DNA from 2 places in the Kocuria cellulosilytica genome. Region 2 is predicted to be linked to the other one. Evidence: predicted binding sites of a transcription regulator. Region 2 holds the regulator's gene; the other holds the start of a gene.
The links. The regulator HrcA, encoded in region 2, represses chaperone genes, less so after heat shock. The targets are predictions, from matches to a motif close to TTNGCACTCGNNNNNNNCGAGTGCNAA.
Positions count from the first base shown of each region.

Region 1: a site for HrcA is predicted at 6,872-6,898, ahead of groL (chaperonin GroEL). Genes of this name have one in related genera too.

Region 1 covers NZ_JAVFWZ010000006.1:40,615-49,727, reverse strand. Annotated here, with positions in the region: gene RCG67_RS10515 (DNA repair helicase XPB) at 1-865, shown strand, start outside; gene RCG67_RS10510 (response regulator transcription factor) at 902-1,624, shown strand; gene RCG67_RS10505 (sensor histidine kinase) at 1,637-3,103, shown strand; gene RCG67_RS10500 (RNase H family protein) at 3,113-4,099, opposite strand; gene RCG67_RS10495 (MgtC/SapB family protein) at 4,160-4,867, opposite strand; gene groL (chaperonin GroEL) at 5,070-6,701, opposite strand; gene RCG67_RS10485 (GNAT family N-acetyltransferase) at 6,952-7,551, opposite strand; gene RCG67_RS10480 (hypothetical protein) at 7,789-8,007, opposite strand; gene RCG67_RS10475 (DUF3263 domain-containing protein) at 8,004-8,471, opposite strand; gene RCG67_RS10470 (SDR family oxidoreductase) at 8,576-9,113, opposite strand, start outside.
Region 2 covers NZ_JAVFWZ010000003.1:249,465-258,577, forward strand. Annotated here, with positions in the region: gene lepA (translation elongation factor 4) at 1-1,846, shown strand, start outside; gene hemW (radical SAM family heme chaperone HemW) at 1,846-3,090, shown strand; gene RCG67_RS06210 (DUF4870 domain-containing protein) at 3,164-3,628, opposite strand; gene RCG67_RS06215 (DUF3097 domain-containing protein) at 3,795-4,658, opposite strand; gene hrcA (heat-inducible transcriptional repressor HrcA) at 4,834-5,841, shown strand; gene dnaJ (molecular chaperone DnaJ) at 5,913-7,064, shown strand; gene RCG67_RS06230 (16S rRNA (uracil(1498)-N(3))-methyltransferase) at 7,061-7,840, shown strand; gene RCG67_RS06235 (GerMN domain-containing protein) at 7,857-8,783, opposite strand; gene RCG67_RS06240 (PhoH family protein) at 9,076-9,113, shown strand, end outside.

The DNA.
Region 1 (9,113 bases), on a different contig from region 2:
CGCCACGTACCAGGTGCTGACCAGCCGCCGCGGCGGGATCCACCCCCACCTGGAGCTGCTCGACGGCCACGACTGGGGGCTGATCGTCTACGACGAGGTGCACCTGCTGCCCGCCCCCGTGTTCCGGATGACCGCCGAGCTGCAGGCGCGGCGCCGGCTGGGCCTCACTGCCACCCTGGTGCGCGAGGACCACCGCGAGGGGGAGGTGTTCTCCCTCATCGGGCCCAAGCGCTACGACGCCCCGTGGCGGGAGATCGAGGCCCAGGGCCACATCGCCCCCGCCGACTGCGTCGAGGTCCGGGTGGAGCTGCCGCTCGCGGACCGGATGGCCTACGCCTCCGCCGAGGACGCCGACCGGCACCGCCTCGCCTCGTCCTCCCCGCACAAGCTCGACGTCGTGGCCCGGCTCGCGGCACGCCACCGCGGGGAGCCGGTGCTCGTGATCGGGCAGTTCCTGGACCAGCTCGACGAGCTGGGCGCACTGCTCGGCGCCCCGGTGCTCAAGGGGAGCACGAGCACGGCCCGGCGGGAGCGGCTCTTCGCCGCGTTCCGCGCCGGGGAGCTGCCGGTGCTGGTGGTCTCGAAGGTCGCGAACTTCTCGGTCGACCTGCCGGAGGCCTCGGTCGCGGTGCAGGTCTCGGGGGCCTTCGGCTCCCGGCAGGAGGAGGCCCAGCGGCTGGGGCGGCTGCTGCGGCCCAAGCGGGACGGCCGTCCGGCGACGTTCTACACCGTGGTGGCCCGCGACACCGTGGACGCCGGCTACGCGGCCAAGCGCCGCCGCTTCCTCGCGGAGCAGGGCTACGCCTACCGGATCCTCGACGCCGCGGCCGTCGAGGCGCCCGGGGAACTCCCCGAGGACCGGTGACGGCCGTTCAGGCGGCGTTCAGGCTGTTCCGAGAAAATGGGTGGTGTGAAGAACGACAACCCCGAAGCGAAACTGCTCGTCGTCGACGACGAGCCCAACATCCTCGAGCTGCTGGCCACGTCCCTGCGCTTCGCCGGCTTCGAGGTGGTCACCGCCGCCAACGGCCGTGACGCCCTCGCCAAGGCGGAGTCCGAGAACCCGGACCTCGCGGTGCTCGACGTCATGCTCCCCGACATGGACGGGTTCTCCGTGACCCGCAGGCTGCGCGCGTCCGGGCGGCACTTCCCCATCCTCTTCCTCACGGCCAAGGACGAGACCGAGGACAAGGTCACGGGGCTGACCGTGGGCGGCGACGACTACGTCACCAAGCCCTTCAGCCTCGACGAGGTCGTCGCCCGCATCCGCGCGGTGCTGCGCCGCACCCAGCCCGCCGAGGAGGACGACTCCCGGCTTCGCGTGGACGACCTGGTCCTCGACGACGACGCGCACGAGGTGTTCCGGGGCGAGCGCGAGATCGACCTGTCCCCCACCGAGTTCAAGCTGCTGCGCTACCTCATGCTCAACCCGAACCGGGTGCTGTCCAAGGCGCAGATCCTCGACCACGTGTGGGAGTACGACTTCAACGGGGACGCCTCGATCGTGGAGTCCTACATCTCCTACCTCCGCCGGAAGATCGACAACGACCCGGAGCTGCCCCCGCTGATCCACACCAAGCGCGGCGTCGGCTACCTCCTGCGGTCCTCGCACAAGAACCACTGACCCGGTCCCGGGATGCACACCCTGTCCTCCCGGTGGCGCTCGACCTCCCTGCGCTCGCAGCTCATGGCGCTCACGGGCCTGCTCCTGGCGCTGTCCATCCTCGTGACGAGCTTCGTGGCGATCTCGGTGCTGCGGACCTCGCTCCTGAACGACATCGACCGCGGGCTGCGGGACTCCGTTCAGGCGGTCTCCACGGTGCTGGTGGCCGACATGGGCGGCGCGCAGGGGGCCCAGGTGCCGCACGCCGGGTTCCTCCTGGACGCCGAGGGCGAGATGCTCGCCGAGGCGGTGCACACGCCCGACGGAGTGCTCGAGCGCCGGCCCGACCTGTCCCAGATCGACCTCGAGCACGTGCGGGAGAACCCCTTCGAGCCGACGACCGTGAGCTCCGTGGACGCCCCGGACCACCGGTGGCGGGTGGTCGCGGCCGAGACGGAACGGCTGAACCTCGTCGTGGCGGTCGCCGAGCCGCTCGACCGCATGAACGCCATGCTCAGCGCGGTGACGCTCCTGACGCTGAGCTTCGGCGTGGCGACCCTGTTCGCGGCCATGGCCGTCGGCTGGGTCCTGGTCACCCGCGCGTTCGCGCCCCTGCACCGGGTCGAGCAGACCGCCGCCCGCATCGCCGAGGGCGACCTCTCCCAGCGCATGGAGGGCTACAACCGGCAGACGGAGATCGGCCAGCTCTCGGCGTCCCTCAACGCGATGCTGGGCCACATCGAGGACGCCTTCGACGCCCGCACCCGCTCCGAGGCCAAGCTGCGCCGGTTCGTGGCCGACGCCTCCCACGAGCTGCGCACGCCCCTGGTGACCATCCGGGGCTACTCGGAGCTCTACCGGCACGGCGCCCTCCAGGACCCCGAGGACGTGGCCGGCGCGATGTCCCGGATCGAGTCCGAGGCCAAGCGGATGACGCAGCTCGTGGAGGACCTGCTGATGCTGGCGCGCCTCGACGAGCGGCGGCCGGCCGAGAACGTCGACGTGGACCTGCTCCACCTCGCGTTCGACGCCGCCGGGGACGCCCGGGTCTCCGCCCCCGACCGGCGGATCGCGGTCGAGGGCCTGCGGGGCGGGACACCGGTCTCGGCGTGGGTGCACGGCGACGAGTTCCGGCTGCGCCAGGTCGTGGCGAACCTCGTGACCAACGCCCTGCGCTACACCCCGGAGGGCACCCCGATCGAGATCGCGGTGGGCGTGGAGCGCTCGGTCGACGACTCCTTCAACGCCGTGCTGCAGGTGCGCGACCACGGCCCGGGCATCCACGGCGAGGACGCGGAGCGCGTGTTCGAGCGCTTCTACCGGGCCGACTCCTCCCGCACGCGCGAGACCGGCGGCACGGGGCTGGGGCTCTCCATCGTGGCCGCGATCGTGCAGCAGCACGACGGCACCGTGCGGCTCACCGAGACCCCCGGCGGGGGCGCGACGATGACCGTGCGCGTGCCGGGCATCGAGCCCGCCGACGACGCCCCGGAGGTGTGACCGGGCCCGTCAGGACTCGTAGGTGCCCTGGTGGAAGCGCAGCTGCCAGGGCCCCAGCTCGTTGCGGGAGTCCTCCCGGACCCACAGCGAGCTGCGCAGGCTCGTGCGGTCCCCCGCCGTGAGCCGGTAGACGAGGTGCACGGCCGCGGGACCGAGCTCGGTGGCCGTGAGCACGTGGACGTCCACCGCGCCGAGGGCCGGTTCGCGGGGCAGCCGGTCGAGGACGTCCTCCCGGGACCACCACGAGCCCGAGGCCCCCACCTCGGCGAAGCCCTCGTGGAGCAGCTCGCCCAGCCGGCCCGGGTCCGCCCTGACCTCCGGGCGCAGCAGGTCCCGCTCGAGGGCCTGGACGGTCTCCCCCGCCGTCCGCCCGCGGGCCAGCTCCTCCTCGTGGGCGAACAGCTCGCTCAGCAGGTCCGGGTCGTGGCGGTCCTCCAGCGCCTCGGGCTCGGGATCCTCCGCCCGGCGCCGGCCCTCCACCGGCCGGGAGGCCGGGGACGGGTGGACCGGCCCGTCCGGGCGCGGGGCGGCGCCGTCGAAGCCGGGTCCCTCGGGCGCGGGCCGCCCGGTCTGGAACGCGGTGGCCACGGCCCGGGCGCGGAGGTCCGCGGCCTCGTTGAGCTCGTGCCCGGCATGGCCCTTGACCCACTCGAAGTGCACGTCCCGGCCCGCCATCGCGGCGTCCAGGGCCTTCATGAGCTCCACGTTGAGGACGGGCTTGCCGTCCCTCTTCTTCCAGCCCTTCTTCTTCCAGCCGGGCATCCACTTCGTGATCGAGTTGATGACGTACTGGCTGTCGCACAGCACCCGCAGGGGCTCGTCGCGGCGGTGGGCCGTGGCCTCGAGCAGGTCCAGGACGGCCTTCAGCTCGCCCATGTTGTTCGTGCCGTGGGGCCATCCGCCGGCCCGCCAGGTGTTGTCGTCGATGTACCAGGCCCATCCCGCGGGCCCGGGATTGCCCAGCGCGGAGCCGTCGGCGGCAGCAGTGATCGTCATGGATCCCATCTTTTCACGGCGCCGGGACACCGTGCGCCACGGCCCCGGTGCGCCACGGGCTCAGTCGCCGGCCTCCTGCTCGAGCCGCTGCTGGGCGACGTCGCGCACCCCGGCGACCTTCGACAGCTGCACGGCCGCCGTGCGCAGGTCCGTCTTGCCGTCCAGCCGCAGGAGCAGCTCCACCTCGGCGCCCTCCGCTCCCTCGACCGTCCGGCTCGAGACCACGGAGGCGCTCAGCTGCAGCTCGTCGACGACCGTGAGGACCTCCCGCAGCACGCCGTGGCCGTCCTCGTAGCGCAGCCGGAGGCCCTGCGGGGCCACCATCCCGGGCAGGCGGCGGGAGAGCGGGGTCAGCACGAGCGCGGAGACGAAGTGCAGCCCCGTGGCCACGACGGCGAGCGGCACGAGCCCGGCCCCGCAGGCCATCCCGATGGCCGCAGAGAGCCAGATGCTCGCGGCCGTGGTCAGCCCGTGCACCACGTCCCGGTTCGTGAAGATCACGCCCGCGCCCAGGAAGCCGATGCCCGTGATGATCTGGGCCGCCACGCGGGACGGGTCCGGCCCCGCGTCGATGCCGGGCAGGGCGCCGAAGCCGTAGGCGGACACGAGGGTGAAGACCGCCGAGCCGGTGCCGACCAGGGCGTGCGTGCGCAGGCCCGCGCTCTTGCGCCGGAGCCGCCGTTCGAGGCCCACCAGCGAGGTGAGCGCGAAGGCGATCAGCACGAGCGCGAGCTGGACGGGGACCGCGTCCCACACGACGACGCCCACGGCTCCTCCTCCGGCAGCTGGTGCTGATGATTGAACACCATTTCCGGGTCCGCGGCACCGTGTGCAGGGACGGCGGGCACTGGGACGACGACGGGCGCTGGCACGACGACGGGCACGGGGACGACGACGGGCCGGGCACCTCTGCGAGGCGCCCGGCCCGTGCCGGATGCGTGCTGGGCACGCTCGACGGGTCAGCCGTCGATCACATCATGCCGCCCATGCCGCCCATGCCGTCGTCGGCGCCGGCGCCGGCGCCCGCGGGCTCCGGCTTGTCGGCCACGACGGCCTCGGTGGTGAGGAACAGCCCGGCGATGGACGCCGCGTTCTGCAGCGCGGACCGGGTGACCTTGACCGGGTCGTTGATGCCCGCGGCCATCAGGTCCTCGTACTCGCCGGTGGCGGCGTTGAGGCCGTGGCCCAGGGCCAGACCGCGGACCTTGTCCACGACGACGCCGGCCTCGAGGCCGGAGTTGATGGCGATCTGCTTGAGCGGGGCGTCGATGGCGACCTTGACGATGTTCGCGCCGGTGGCCTCGTCACCCGTCAGCTGCAGCTTCTCGAACGCCTTCTGGCCGGCCTGGATCAGGGCCACGCCGCCGCCGGCGACGATGCCCTCCTCCACGGCCGCCTTCGCGTTGCGCACGGCGTCCTCGATGCGGTGCTTGCGCTCCTTGAGCTCGACCTCCGTGGCGGCACCGGCCTTGAGGACGGCCACGCCGCCGGCCAGCTTGGCCAGGCGCTCCTGCAGCTTCTCGCGGTCGTAGTCCGAGTCCGAGTTGTTGATCTCGGCGCGGATCTGGGCCACGCGGCCCTCGATCTCCTCGGCGGTGCCGGCGCCGTCGACGATGGTGGTCTCGTCCTTCGTCACGACGACCTTGCGGGCCTGGCCCAGCAGGTCCACGGTCGCGGTCTCGAGGGAGAGCCCGACCTCCTCGGTGATGACCTGGCCACCGGTGAGGATGGCGATGTCGGCCAGCTGCGCCTTGCGACGGTCGCCGAAGCCGGGGGCCTTGACGGCCACGGACTTGATGGAGCCGCGCATCTTGTTGAGCACCAGCAGGGCCAGGGCCTCGCCCTCGACGTCCTCGGCGATGATCAGCAGCGGCTTGCCGGCCTGCATGACCTTCTCGAGCACGGGAACCAGGTCCTTGACCGCGGAGATCTTGGAGTTGACCACGAGGATGTAGGGATCCTCGAGGACGGCCTCCTGGCGGTCCGCGTCGGTGACGAAGTACCCGGACAGGTAGCCCTTGTCGAAGCGCATGCCCTCGGTCAGCTCGAGGTCCAGCCCGAAGGTGTTGGACTCCTCGACCGTGATCACGCCCTCCTTGCCGACCTTCTCCATCGCCTGGGCGATGAGGCGGCCGATCTCGGGGTCGCCGGCGGAGATCGACGCCGTGGCGGCGATCTGCTCCTCGGTCTCGACCTCCTTGGCGGAGGCCAGCAGCTCCTCGGTGACCGCGGCGACGGCCTTCTCGATGCCGCGCTTGAGGCTCAGCGGGTCGGCGCCGGCGGCCACGTTGCGCAGGCCCTCCTTGACGAGCGCCTGGGCGAGCACGGTGGCGGTGGTGGTGCCGTCGCCGGCGATGTCGTCGGTCTTCTTGGCGACCTCCTTGACGAGCTCGGCGCCGATCTTCTCGTACGGCTCGTCGAGCTCGATCTCCTTGGCGATGGACACGCCGTCGTTGGTGATCGTCGGGGCGCCCCAGGCCTTCTCGAGGACCACGTTGCGGCCGCGCGGGCCGAGGGTGACCTTGACGGCGTCGGCCAGGGTGTTCAGACCCCGCTCGAGACCGCGGCGTGCCTCTTCGTCGAAAGCAATCATCTTTGCCATGTGACTTCGTCCCTCCTGGACGGTAGACAAACGGTCGACCTCCACGGTGCCCGCGACGGACGGCGCGCCCGACGGCGGAGTCTTCCCGACGTCGTGCGGCACCTCACCGTGGTGGTTGAGGTGTCACTCCTGTGCCGGTGGCTGCCCGGGTCGGGCCGGGGACCGAGCCATTAGCAGTCCACACGACTGAGTGCTAATCGCAATCTTGGCACTCGTCCCCGGAGAGTGCAAACCCCTGAGCCGATTCCGCTCAGCCCTGCCACTCCTCGCGGAGCACGCCGTAGACCATGCGGTCGTAGTACTCGCCCCTGACCCTGCGGGCCCGGCGGATCCTGGCCTCCTCCGTGAAGCCCAGCTTCTCCGCGACCCGGCACATGCCCACGTTGCCGCTCCACGTCTCGAGGTCGAGGCGGTGGGAGTCGGAGCGGGCGAAGAGGTAGTCGGTCCACAGGCGCAGGGCCTCGGTGCCGTAGCCGCCGCTCCAGTGCTCCGGGGAGTACACGGTGATCCCCAGGGAGCGCAGCGGCAGCAGGTGCGTGCCGTCCCCCGCGTCCTCCGTGGGCTTCTCCGACCAGTACCAGGACACCTGCCCGATGAACCGGTCGTCCGCGGCGTCGGCGATGACCATCGTCTCGCGCGGGTCCGGCCAGTCCCCCGCCGCCACGCGCGCCCGGAGGGTGTCCAGCCAGCGCTGGGCGCCCTCCGCGGTGAAGTTGGGGTAGAACGGGCCGTCCGTGCGCTGCCACTCGTGCTCGCCGCCGCCGGCGGGCGGCATGATCCACGTCTCGTAGGCGGCGAGGTCCTCCTCGGTCCAGTCGCGGAGGCGGACTCTGCGTCCTTCGATCTGCACTGCGGTTCCTTCCGGTGGCGTCAGGGGTCGGGGTCGTCAGGGGTCGGGGTCGTCAGGGGTCGGGGTCGTCAGGGGTCGGGGTCGTCAGGGGTCGGGGTCGTCAGGGGTCGGGGTCGTCAGGGGTCGGGGTCGTCAGGGGTCGGGGTCGTCAGGGGTCGGGGTCGTGCGATGCGAGTGACGGCGGGGGCCGGCGTCGTCGGGGTGGGCAGGGCCGGGCCCGCCGCGGTCCGGGACGGATCAGGGGCCCGCGGACGTGCCGGCGGGCGCGGGGGCGGGGTCGGCGGGGGCGTTGAGGAACGAGAACACCCCGACGCCGAGGGTCAGCACCCCGGCCAGGACGATGGCGGCGAGCTCCCGGGCACCCACGCGGACGGTCGGCCGGAGACCGCGGTGGGCGCCCTGGCGGGGACCGTCCTCGGGGACGTCGTCGAACTCGTCGTGCGGGTACTGGGTCACTCCTGGTCTCCTCGCTGCCGGCGCAGCCGCGCCACGAGCATCGGATCGTGCTCGAGGGCGGCGCGGGTGTCGATCAGGACGTTGAGCCGCTGGTAGTAGTGCGTGGGCGAGAGCTTCAGGCGGCGGCGGATCTCCATCTCCTTCGCCCCCTGGTACTTCCACTGCAGCTTCTCGAGGGCGAGGATCTCGCGGTCGACGTCGCCCAGTCCGGTGCCGGAGGGCCCCTCGTCCGGCACCGCTCCGGCCGCGGCGTCCTCGTCCGGCACCGGTCCGGGTGCGTCGTCCAGGTCCGGCAGCGCTCCGGCCGCGGCGTCCTCGTCGGGCAGCGGTCCGGGTGCGGTGTCCCGGTCCGGCTTGAGCTCGACGCCGGGCGCGTCGTCGTCGTGCCCCCCGGCCTCCGGGTCGGTGTCGGGGGCCGAGGCGCCGTCGGACACGATGTCCTCGGGCACAGCGTTCCCGGGCACGTCCCTCCTGGACACGTTCCTCTCGGGCACGCTCCTCCCGGGCACAGCGTTCCTCGGCACGTTCCTCTCGGGCACAGCGTCCCCGGGTGCGCCGTCCTCGCCGGTCACCGCGACTCGGCCCGGGGCCGCACGGAGACGGTCGTCAGCTGCGCGTCCTCGCCCGCGTCCACGACGGCGCGCACCGCCGCGGCCACGGACTCCGGGCGGATGTAGCGCTCCGGGACGTAGTCGTTGCCCAGGCTCGCCTGGATGTCGCGCTGCATCTGCGTGTCGACGGGACCGGGGTGCACCGAGCTGACCACGATCCCGTCGGCCTCGACCTCCTGGCGGAGCGAGTCGGCGAGCGCGCGCAGCGCGAACTTCGAGGCCGCGTAGACGGCGTCCCCGCCGCGGGCGGTGAGGCCCGAGCCGGAGTTCAGGAACACGACCTTGCCCCGGGCGGCCCGCAGTGCGGGCAGCAGGAGCCTGGTCAGCTCGGCGGGGACCACCACGTTGAGCTCGAGCTGCGCCCGCCAGTCCGCCACGGAGGCGGCCTCCACCGTGGTGCGCCCCGCGAGTGCCGCGGAGTGCACGAGGACGTCGACCCGGTCCAGGTCGGCCACGACGTCCGGCAGGGCTGCGACGTCGGTCAGGTCCGCGGCG
Region 2 (9,113 bases):
GGCCGTCAATGCCCCGGTTCCCGCCTCGACCGACCCGTCGATCCTCCGCAACTTCTGCATCATCGCCCACATCGACCACGGGAAGTCCACGCTCGCGGACCGGATGCTGCAGGCCACCGGCGTGGTGACGCCCCGGGAGATGAAGGCCCAGTACCTGGACCGGATGGACATCGAGCGCGAGCGCGGGATCACCATCAAGTCCCAGGCCGTGCGGATGCCGTGGAACGTGGCGGGCACGGACTACGCCCTGAACATGATCGACACCCCGGGCCACGTGGACTTCACCTACGAGGTCTCCCGCTCCCTGGCCGCGTGCGAGGGGGCCCTGCTGCTGGTGGACGCCGCCCAGGGCATCGAGGCGCAGACCCTGGCCAACCTCTACCTGGCCATGGAGAACGACCTCACGATCATCCCGGTGCTGAACAAGATCGACCTGCCCGCGGCCCAGCCGGAGAAGTACGCCCAGGAGCTGGGCAACCTCATCGGCGTGGACCCGGACGACGTGCTGCGGGTCTCGGGGAAGACCGGCGAGGGCGTGGAGGCGCTGCTGGACCGGATCGTCCGGGAGGTCCCGCCCCCGGAGGGCCGGGCCGACGCGCCGTCGCGGGCCATGATCTTCGACTCCGTCTACGACACCTACCGCGGCGTGGTCACCTACATCCGCGTGGTCGACGGCAAGCTGACCCCGCGCGAGCGGATCCGGATGATGTCCACCGGCGCCCAGCACGAGCTGCTGGAGATCGGGGTCATCTCGCCCGAGCCGAAGCCCACGGAGGGGCTCGGCGTGGGCGAGGTGGGCTATCTCATCACCGGGGTCAAGGACGTGCGCCAGTCCCGGGTGGGCGACACCGTGACCAACCACCAGCGGCCGGCGGCCGAGAACCTGGGCGGCTACGAGGACCCCAAGCCGATGGTCTTCTCCGGGCTCTTCCCCATCGACGGCTCCGACTACCCGGTGCTGCGCGACGCCCTCGACAAGCTCCAGCTCAACGACGCCGCCCTGGTCTACGAGCCCGAGAACTCCGCGGCCCTGGGCTTCGGGTTCCGCTGCGGGTTCCTGGGCCTGCTCCACCTGGAGATCACCCGGGACCGGCTGGAGCGGGAGTTCGACCTCGACCTGATCTCCACGGCGCCCTCCGTGAGCTACAACGTCACCCTCGAGGACCGCTCCGAGCGCGTGGTCACGAACCCGTCCGAGTTCCCCGAGGGGAAGATCGCCGAGATCCGCGAGCCCATGGTCGCCGCGACGGTGCTGGCGCCGTCCGAGTTCATCGGCGCGATCATGGAGCTGTGCCAGTCCAAGCGCGGTCAGCTCAAGGGCATGGACTACCTCTCCGAGGACCGGGTGGAGCTGCGCTACCGGCTGCCCCTCGCCGAGATCGTCTTCGACTTCTTCGACCAGCTGAAGTCGCGCACCAAGGGCTACGCGTCCCTGGACTGGAAGGCCGAGGGCGAGGAGGCCGCCGACCTCGTCAAGGTGGACATCCTCCTGCAGGGCGAGCCGGTGGACGCCTTCAGCGCGATCACCCACCGGGACAAGGCGTACGCCTACGGAGTGATGATGACCGGCAAGCTGCGCGAGCTCATCCCGCGCCAGCAGTTCGAGGTCCCCATCCAGGCGGCCATCGGCTCCCGGGTGATCGCCCGCGAGAACATCCGCGCGATCCGCAAGGACGTGCTCTCCAAGTGCTACGGCGGTGACATCTCGCGCAAGCGCAAGCTGCTCGAGAAGCAGAAGGAGGGCAAGAAGCGGATGAAGATGGTGGGCCGCGTGGAGGTCCCCCAGGAGGCGTTCGTCGCGGCGCTGTCCTCCGACGAGGCCGGGGCGAAGGACAAGAAGAAGTAGTGGCCCCCGCACAGCCGGAGGGCCTGCCCGGCCCGCTCGACGGTCTGCTGCCGGCCTCCGCCGCGGAGGGCTCCGCCGGGCGCACGCTCAGCCTCTACGTGCACGTGCCGTTCTGCGCGGTCCGGTGCGGGTACTGCGACTTCAACACCTACACGGCCGTGGAGCTCGGCGCCGGGGTGTCCCAGGACGCCTACGCCGGCGACGCCGCGGCGGAGGTCCGCTGGGCGCACCGGGTGCTGGCGGACTCCGGGGCCGCCCCCCGCCCGCTGCACAGCGTGTTCTTCGGCGGCGGGACCCCCACGCTGCTGCCCGCCGAGGACCTCGCGGCGATCCTGGCGCAGGCCCGGGAGAGCTTCGGGCTCGCCGAGGGCGCGGAGGTGACCACCGAGGCCAATCCGGACTCCGTGACGCCCGAGTCCCTCGCGGTGCTCGCGGCGGCCGGGGTGAACCGGGTGTCCTTCGGGATGCAGTCGGCCGTCCCCCACGTGCTCGCCGTCCTGGACCGCACGCACGACCCGGAGAACGTGCCCCGCGCCGTCCGGTGGGCGCGCGAGGCGGGCCTGGGCGTGAGCGTGGACCTCATCTACGGCACCCCCGGGGAGTCCCTGGCCGACTGGGAGCACTCGGTGCGCACGGCGGTGGGCTACGAGCCGGACCACGTCTCCGCGTACTCGCTGATCATCGAGGACGGCACGAAGCTCGCGGCGCGGATGCGGCGCGGGGAGGTCCCGCCCATCGACGAGGACGACCAGGCCGACAAGTACGAGCTCGCGGACCGGATCCTCGGGGACGCCGGCTTCGAGTGGTACGAGGTGAGCAACTGGGCCCGCCCCGCCGGCGGCGCGGACCCCGGGGCCCACCGCAGCCGGCACAACCTCGCGTACTGGCGCAACCAGGACTGGTGGGGCATCGGCCCCGGTGCGCACTCGCACGTGGGCGGGACGCGCTGGTGGAACCTCAAGCACCCCGTGCCCTACACCAACCGGGTGCGCGCGCAGCAGTCGCCCGCGGCCGGGCGCGAGATCCTCGACGCCGGGACCCGGCACCTCGAGCGTGTGATGCTGGAGGCCCGGATCCGTGACGGTCTGCCCACGACCGCCCTGACCGAGAGCGGGCGCGGTGCGGTCGCCGGGCTGATCGCCGACGGTCTCGTGGAGCCCGCGGCGGCGCTGCGCGGCTCGGTGGTGCTGACCCTGCGGGGCCGGCTCCTGGGCGACGCCGTGGTGCGGCGGCTGCTCGCCTGAGCGCGCGGATCCCTTCTGCCGCCCGAGGCGGGCGGGCCCGTCCGCGGGACGCCCCCGTGGACGGGGAGCGGTGTCAGCCGCGCTCGGTGCGCTCCCGGGACCGCTCGCGCAGCTTCTCGGCGAGCCGGTCGTAGAGCCGGGTGTTGAAGCGGTACTGGTGCGGCTCGCCCCGGTTGACGCGGACCCCGCCGATCAGGGACCCGACGGCCAGCAGCAGCCACGCTGCGGCGGCGGCGAGCGCGAAGAACCAGCCGATGAACGGCACCGGGGCCAGCAGGATGCCCGCCACCACCACGAGGGTCGGCAGCAGGGTGAAGTTCATGGCCTCCATGGACTCCTGCTCGGTGAACGGCCCCCGGCCGCGGAAGACGCGGTGGAGCAGGAACGAGGGGAGGAAGCCGATGACGCCGCCGAAGTGCGCGAGGGTCGCCCACTGGTGGTCCTCGGTGACGGTCAGGGGCTGGGCCACGGGGGAGAGGCCCTCGAACGGGGCCCCGGCGTTCTCGCGGCTCGATCGGGGGTCGGTCTGCACGGGCACGGAAGTCCTTCGGCGGTGGGACCGCGGCGGGACCGCGGCCGGTGGGTGGGACTCCACCATCCTACCGACCGGTCCGGACGGCGGCGGATCGCGGCCGTGCACGTGTGCCTTTGTGACGTCACGACCGGCTCCTCCCGGCCGCCGGAGGGTGCGGGAGCTGGCCGGATCAGGCCCCGGGCGCGGTGAGGAAGTCGATCAGCTCCTCGACGCGGCCCAGCAGGGACGGCTCCAGGTCGGCGTAGCTGTCCACGCGGGCGAGGATGTGCTGCCAGGCCCGTCCCAGGTCCCCGGGGGTCCGGTGCGGCCAGCCGAGGGCGGCGGCGGCACCGGTCTTCCAGTCGGTGCCGCGGGGCACCACGGGCCAGGCGTCGACACCGAGGGCGCGCGGCTTGACCGCCTGCCAGATGTCGACGTACGGGTGGCCCAGCACCAGGACGTTGCCCGCGGCGCCGGGCAGGCGCATGGTCTCGGCCGCGATCCGGGACTCCTTGGAGCCGGTCACGAGGTGGTCCACGAGGATCCCGAGCCGCCGCCCGGGACCCGGCCCGAACTCCCGCACGGCGGCGGGCAGGTCGTCGATGCCGTGCAGCGGCTCCACGACGATGCCCTCGACGGCCAGATCGTGGCCCCACACCTTCGCCACCAGCTCGGCGTCGTGGTAGCCCTCGACCCACACCCGGGAAGCCTTCGCGGTGCTCGCGCGCAGCCCCTCGACGGCCACGGACCCCGACCGCGTGCGGGCGGGCGTCCTCGCCGCCGGGGTCCGGCGGGGCTCGACGACGACCACTGGCTCGCCCTCGAGCAGGAACCCCGGTCCCAGCGGGAACGCCTTGACCCGGCCCCGGCGGTCCTCCAGTCCCAGCACGCGCATGCCGCCGATGGTCTCCAGGGACACGACGGCGCCGACCCAGCCGGTCGTCACGTCCTCCAGGAGCATGCCCGGCGCCACCGGGACCTCCGCGGACGCGGGCCGGCGGCGGGCGAGGGCGTCGTCGTCGAGGCTGCGCGGCCCCCAGCCGTGGTCGCTCATGGTCGTCCTCCCGGGTCGCGGTGCCGCGCGTCCGGCGCGGATCAGCCGGAAGCGTACCAAACCGGGGGCGGCGGCCCGGTGGTCGGACACGGGGGCTACACTGGACGGCGTTAGCACTGTGGCCACCCGAGTGCCAGGGCGGCCGGAGCACGAGCACGGACCGGGGAGGAGCGGCGTGAACCATCCGAGACGACTGCAGATCCTGCAGGCCATCGTGGAGGACTACGTGCACTTCCGCGAGCCCGTGGGCTCCAAGGCGCTCGTGGACCGGCACCGCCTCGGCGTCTCCTCGGCCACCGTGCGCAACGACATGGCCGCGCTCGAGGAGGAGGGCCTGATCGCGGCCCCCCACACGAGCTCCGGCCGGATTCCCACCGACAAGGGCTACCGCACGTTCGTGGACCAGATCGCGGCCGTCAAGCCGCTGTCCGGGCCGGAGCGGCGGGCCATCCAGCGGCTGCTGGACGACGCCGCGGACATCGACGACGTGATGGAGCGCACCGTGCGGCTGCTCGCGCAGCTCACCCAGCAGGTCGCGGTCGTGCAGTACCCGCACGCCTCCGGCGTGACCGTGCGCCACGTCGAGGTCGTGGACCTCGGGGCCGGGCGGGTGCTCGTGGTGCTCATCCCGACCAACGGGCGGGTGGCCCAGCGCGTGGCCGTGCTGCGGACGCCCCTCGAGGAGTCCCAGCTGCTCGAGCTGCGCGCCCGGGTGCTGGCCGCCGTGGTCGGGCGCTCCCTGACCGCGGTGCCGGACGCCCTCGCGGTGATGGCCGCGGGCACCGCCCCGCCGCTCCAGCCGGCCGCCGCGGCGGTGGGGGAGGCCGTCGCCGCCCTCGCGGCGGGCGGGGCCGAGCACCGCATGGTCATGGCCGGCACCGCCAACCTCGCCCGTGCCACGGGGGACTTCCACCTGAGCATCGGCCCGGTCCTCGAGGCCCTCGAGGAGCAGGTGGTGATGCTCCGGCTGCTCTCGGAGATGGAGCAGGACGCCCGCGGGGTCGCCGTGCGGATCGGCACGGAGAACGCCGAGGGCCCCCTGTCCGAGGCCGCCGTCGTGGCCACCGGCTACGGGCCGCAGTCGAAGGTGGGGGTCGTCGGTCCCATGCGCATGGACTACCCGTCCACGATGGCCGCCGTGCGCGCCGTCGCCCGCTACCTCTCCCGTATCCTCGGGGGCTGAGCCCCCGCGGGCCCCGCTCCCGGGGCCCTCCAGCGAAACCCACCACAGACCTCTCGACAGAACGGACCACGGTGAGCGATCACTACGAGACCCTGGGCGTGTCCCGGGACGCCAGCCAGGAAGAGATCAAGAAGGCCTACCGCAAGAAGGCCCGCCGGCTGCACCCCGACGTCAACCCCGGCCCCGAGGCCGCCGAGGACTTCAAGCGCCTCTCCCACGCCAACGACGTCCTCTCCGACCCCGAGAAGCGGAGGGTCTACGACGCGACCGGCAACGAGAACGGCACCGACACCGGTTTCGGCGGGGGCTTCCCCGGCTCGGGCTTCGGCTTCGCCGACATCTTCGACACCTTCTTCCAGGGCGCCGGGGGCGCCGGCTCCGGCCGGCGCGGCCCCGCGTCCCGCACCCGCCAGGGCCAGGACGCGCTGATCAACGTCCGCGTCTCCCTCAGGGACGCGGTCTTCGGCACGGAGAAGAAGATCACCGTGGACACCGCCGTGATCTGCCCCACCTGCAACGGCAGCTGCTGCCAGGAGGGCACCCAGCCCGAGACCTGCGAGGTCTGCCACGGGTCCGGCCAGGTCCAGCGCCAGGTCCAGTCCATCCTGGGCACCGTGGTCACCGCCGCCCCGTGCGCCACCTGCCAGGGCTTCGGCACCGTCATCAAGCACCCCTGCCACGAGTGCTACGGCGAGGGCCGCGTGCGCGACCGCCGCCCGCTGACCGTCAAGATCCCCGCCGGCGTCTCGACCGGCAACCGGATCCGCCTCTCGGGACAGGGCGAGGCCGGCACCGCCGGCGGCCCCAACGGGGACCTCTACGTCGAGCTCAAGGTCGACCCGGACCCCACGTTCGAGCGCCAGGGCGACGACCTGCACGCCCGCGTCCGGGTGCCCATGACCTCCGCGGCCCTCGGCACCACCGTGACCCTCGAGACCTTCGACGGCGAGCGCGAGGTCCCCGTGGCCCCCGGCACGCAGACCGGCCACACCGTGACCCTGCACGAGCTCGGGGCCACCCGGCTGCGCGGCGGCGGGCGCGGCGAGCTGTTCGTCCACCTCGAGGTCGAGACGCCCACGGCGCTCGACGACGAGCAGCGCGAGCTGCTCGAGCAGCTGTCCCGGCTGCGCGGCGAGGACCAGTCGACCGGCACGACCCTGAACTCCCCGGCCGGCTCCGGCGGCTTCTTCTCCCGGCTCAAGGACAGGTTCTCCGACCTGTGAGCCTGCCGGTCTTCAAGGTCGAGCCGGGCCGGCTCACCGGCCTCGGCCCCGGCGCGGCGCTCACGGTCACCGGCCCGGAGGCCCGGCACGCCGTCACCGTGCGCCGCCTCGCGCCCGGCGATCCCCTCGAGCTCGTCGACGGCGCGGGGGCCCGGGCCACCGGGGAGCTGCGCTCGGCCGACCGCGACAGCATGGAGGTCGTCGTCGTCTCGGTGACGACCGAGCCCGACCGCACGCCTCGGCTCGTCCTCGCCCAGGCCCTCGCGAAGGGCGACCGGGACCTGCTGGCCGCGGAGACGGCCACCGAGCTGGGCGTGGACGCCGTGGTGCCGTGGCAGGCCGACCGCTCGATCGTGCGGTGGAAGAAGGAGCGCGCCGCCAAGAGCCACGAGAAGTGGGTCCACACCGTCGCGGCCGCCGCCAAGCAGTCCCGCCGGGCGGCCTGGCCGGAGGTGCTGCCGCTGTGCACCACCCGGGAGCTCGCCCGCCTGCTCGGGGAGCCGGGGACGCGGGGCCTCGTGCTGCACGAGGAGGCCGGCGACTCCCTCGCCGAGCTGACCGCCGCCCCCGGGGCGCCGTGGGCGGGCTCGCAGCGGATCGTCCTGGTGGTGGGGCCCGAAGGGGGCATCGCCCCGGCGGAGCTCGACGCCCTGGCCGGTGCGGGAGCCCACGCGGTGCGGCTCGGCCACGAGGTGCTGCGCAGCTCGACCGCCGGACCCGCCGCGCTGGCGGTGCTCAGCGCCGCGCTCGGACGCTGGTCGTCCGCACCCCGCTGAGCCCGGCCGGACCGGATCAGCCCGGGAGGACCGCCACGTCCTTGTCGTCGCGCACGGTGTCGCCCTCCGCGTTCCGGCCGACGACCGTCACGACGTAGTCGCCGGGCTCCAGCTCGAGCTCCGCCCGGAACCCGGTGGTCCCGTCGGCGCGCGGGACGACGGCGGCCGCGCCGCTCGAGACGCGCCGCCCGTCCGGCTCGGCCACGGTCCAGCGGCCGCTCCGGACGCCGTCCAGCGCCCGGCCGGACACGGTCAGGGAGCCCTCGGCGCGGGCGTCCTGCCGGGGTTCGTCGAGCCAGATCGGCGCCTCGACGCTCTCGTCGGGCCGGAGGGGGGCGTCGAGGCGCACGGCGCCGAAGACCTCCTCGTCGGAACGGCCGTCCACGAGCACCTTCACCTCGGCCTCGGAGCCCTCGGGCAGCAGGCCCGCCGTTCCCGCGGCGGCCGTGACCGTGTGCGCGAGCTGCTGGAGGGCGAGCCGGGCCTCGCGCCCGTCCAGGTCCGCGCGGAAGGCCTCCGACGGCATGTCCACCGTGATGGTCCCCTCCGGGGACGTCGAGGCGCCCACCCGGTCCACCGGGGACCACAGCGTCCGGTAGTCCGGGTCCCGCGGGGTCGCCCCGGTCATCAGCGCGGCCGCCGCGGCGATGGGGTCCACGGCCGCGGCGGCCTCGGAGGCGTCCCGGAACTCCCGGAACAGCCGCTCCTCGCCGGCCGCGCGGCCCACCCAGTAGACGGGCAGCTTCGTGGTGGCCACCCTGACCTCGGCGGTGCCCGACGCAGCGGGCGCCGCCGGAACGGTGCCCGACCCGGGGACCGCGCCGTCGAGGGAGCTCCCTGGACCGGTGGCGCACGCGCCGAGGACGAGGACGCCCACCGCGGACAGCGCCGGCACGGGGAACCGGGCGCGGGCGGACGGGCGCCGGGAACGGGCAGTGGTCATGGGGGGACGCGCACCTCGGCTCTCCGGGATCTGCTGGGGGGGCGGTGCCGGCACCGGGGGGAGGCCGCACCCGTCCCCCTGCCGGAGGACCGCACCATTCCAGCACAGCGGCCGAGGGCGCCCCCAGCCGAGGAGCCCCTGCGGCCGTGACCGATACCAAATCGGAATGTGCGCCCCCGCGGCCTCCGGCGCCGGAGCCGCGCGGTACCCTGGAAGGAGGACGAGCGCCGTCCGCCGACCCATCCACGGCAACCCGATCGAGAGCGAGAGCACGGCCCGCGCGGCCGAACCCATGACTGAGACGCTGCCCGGCACCACGCACCCACTGAC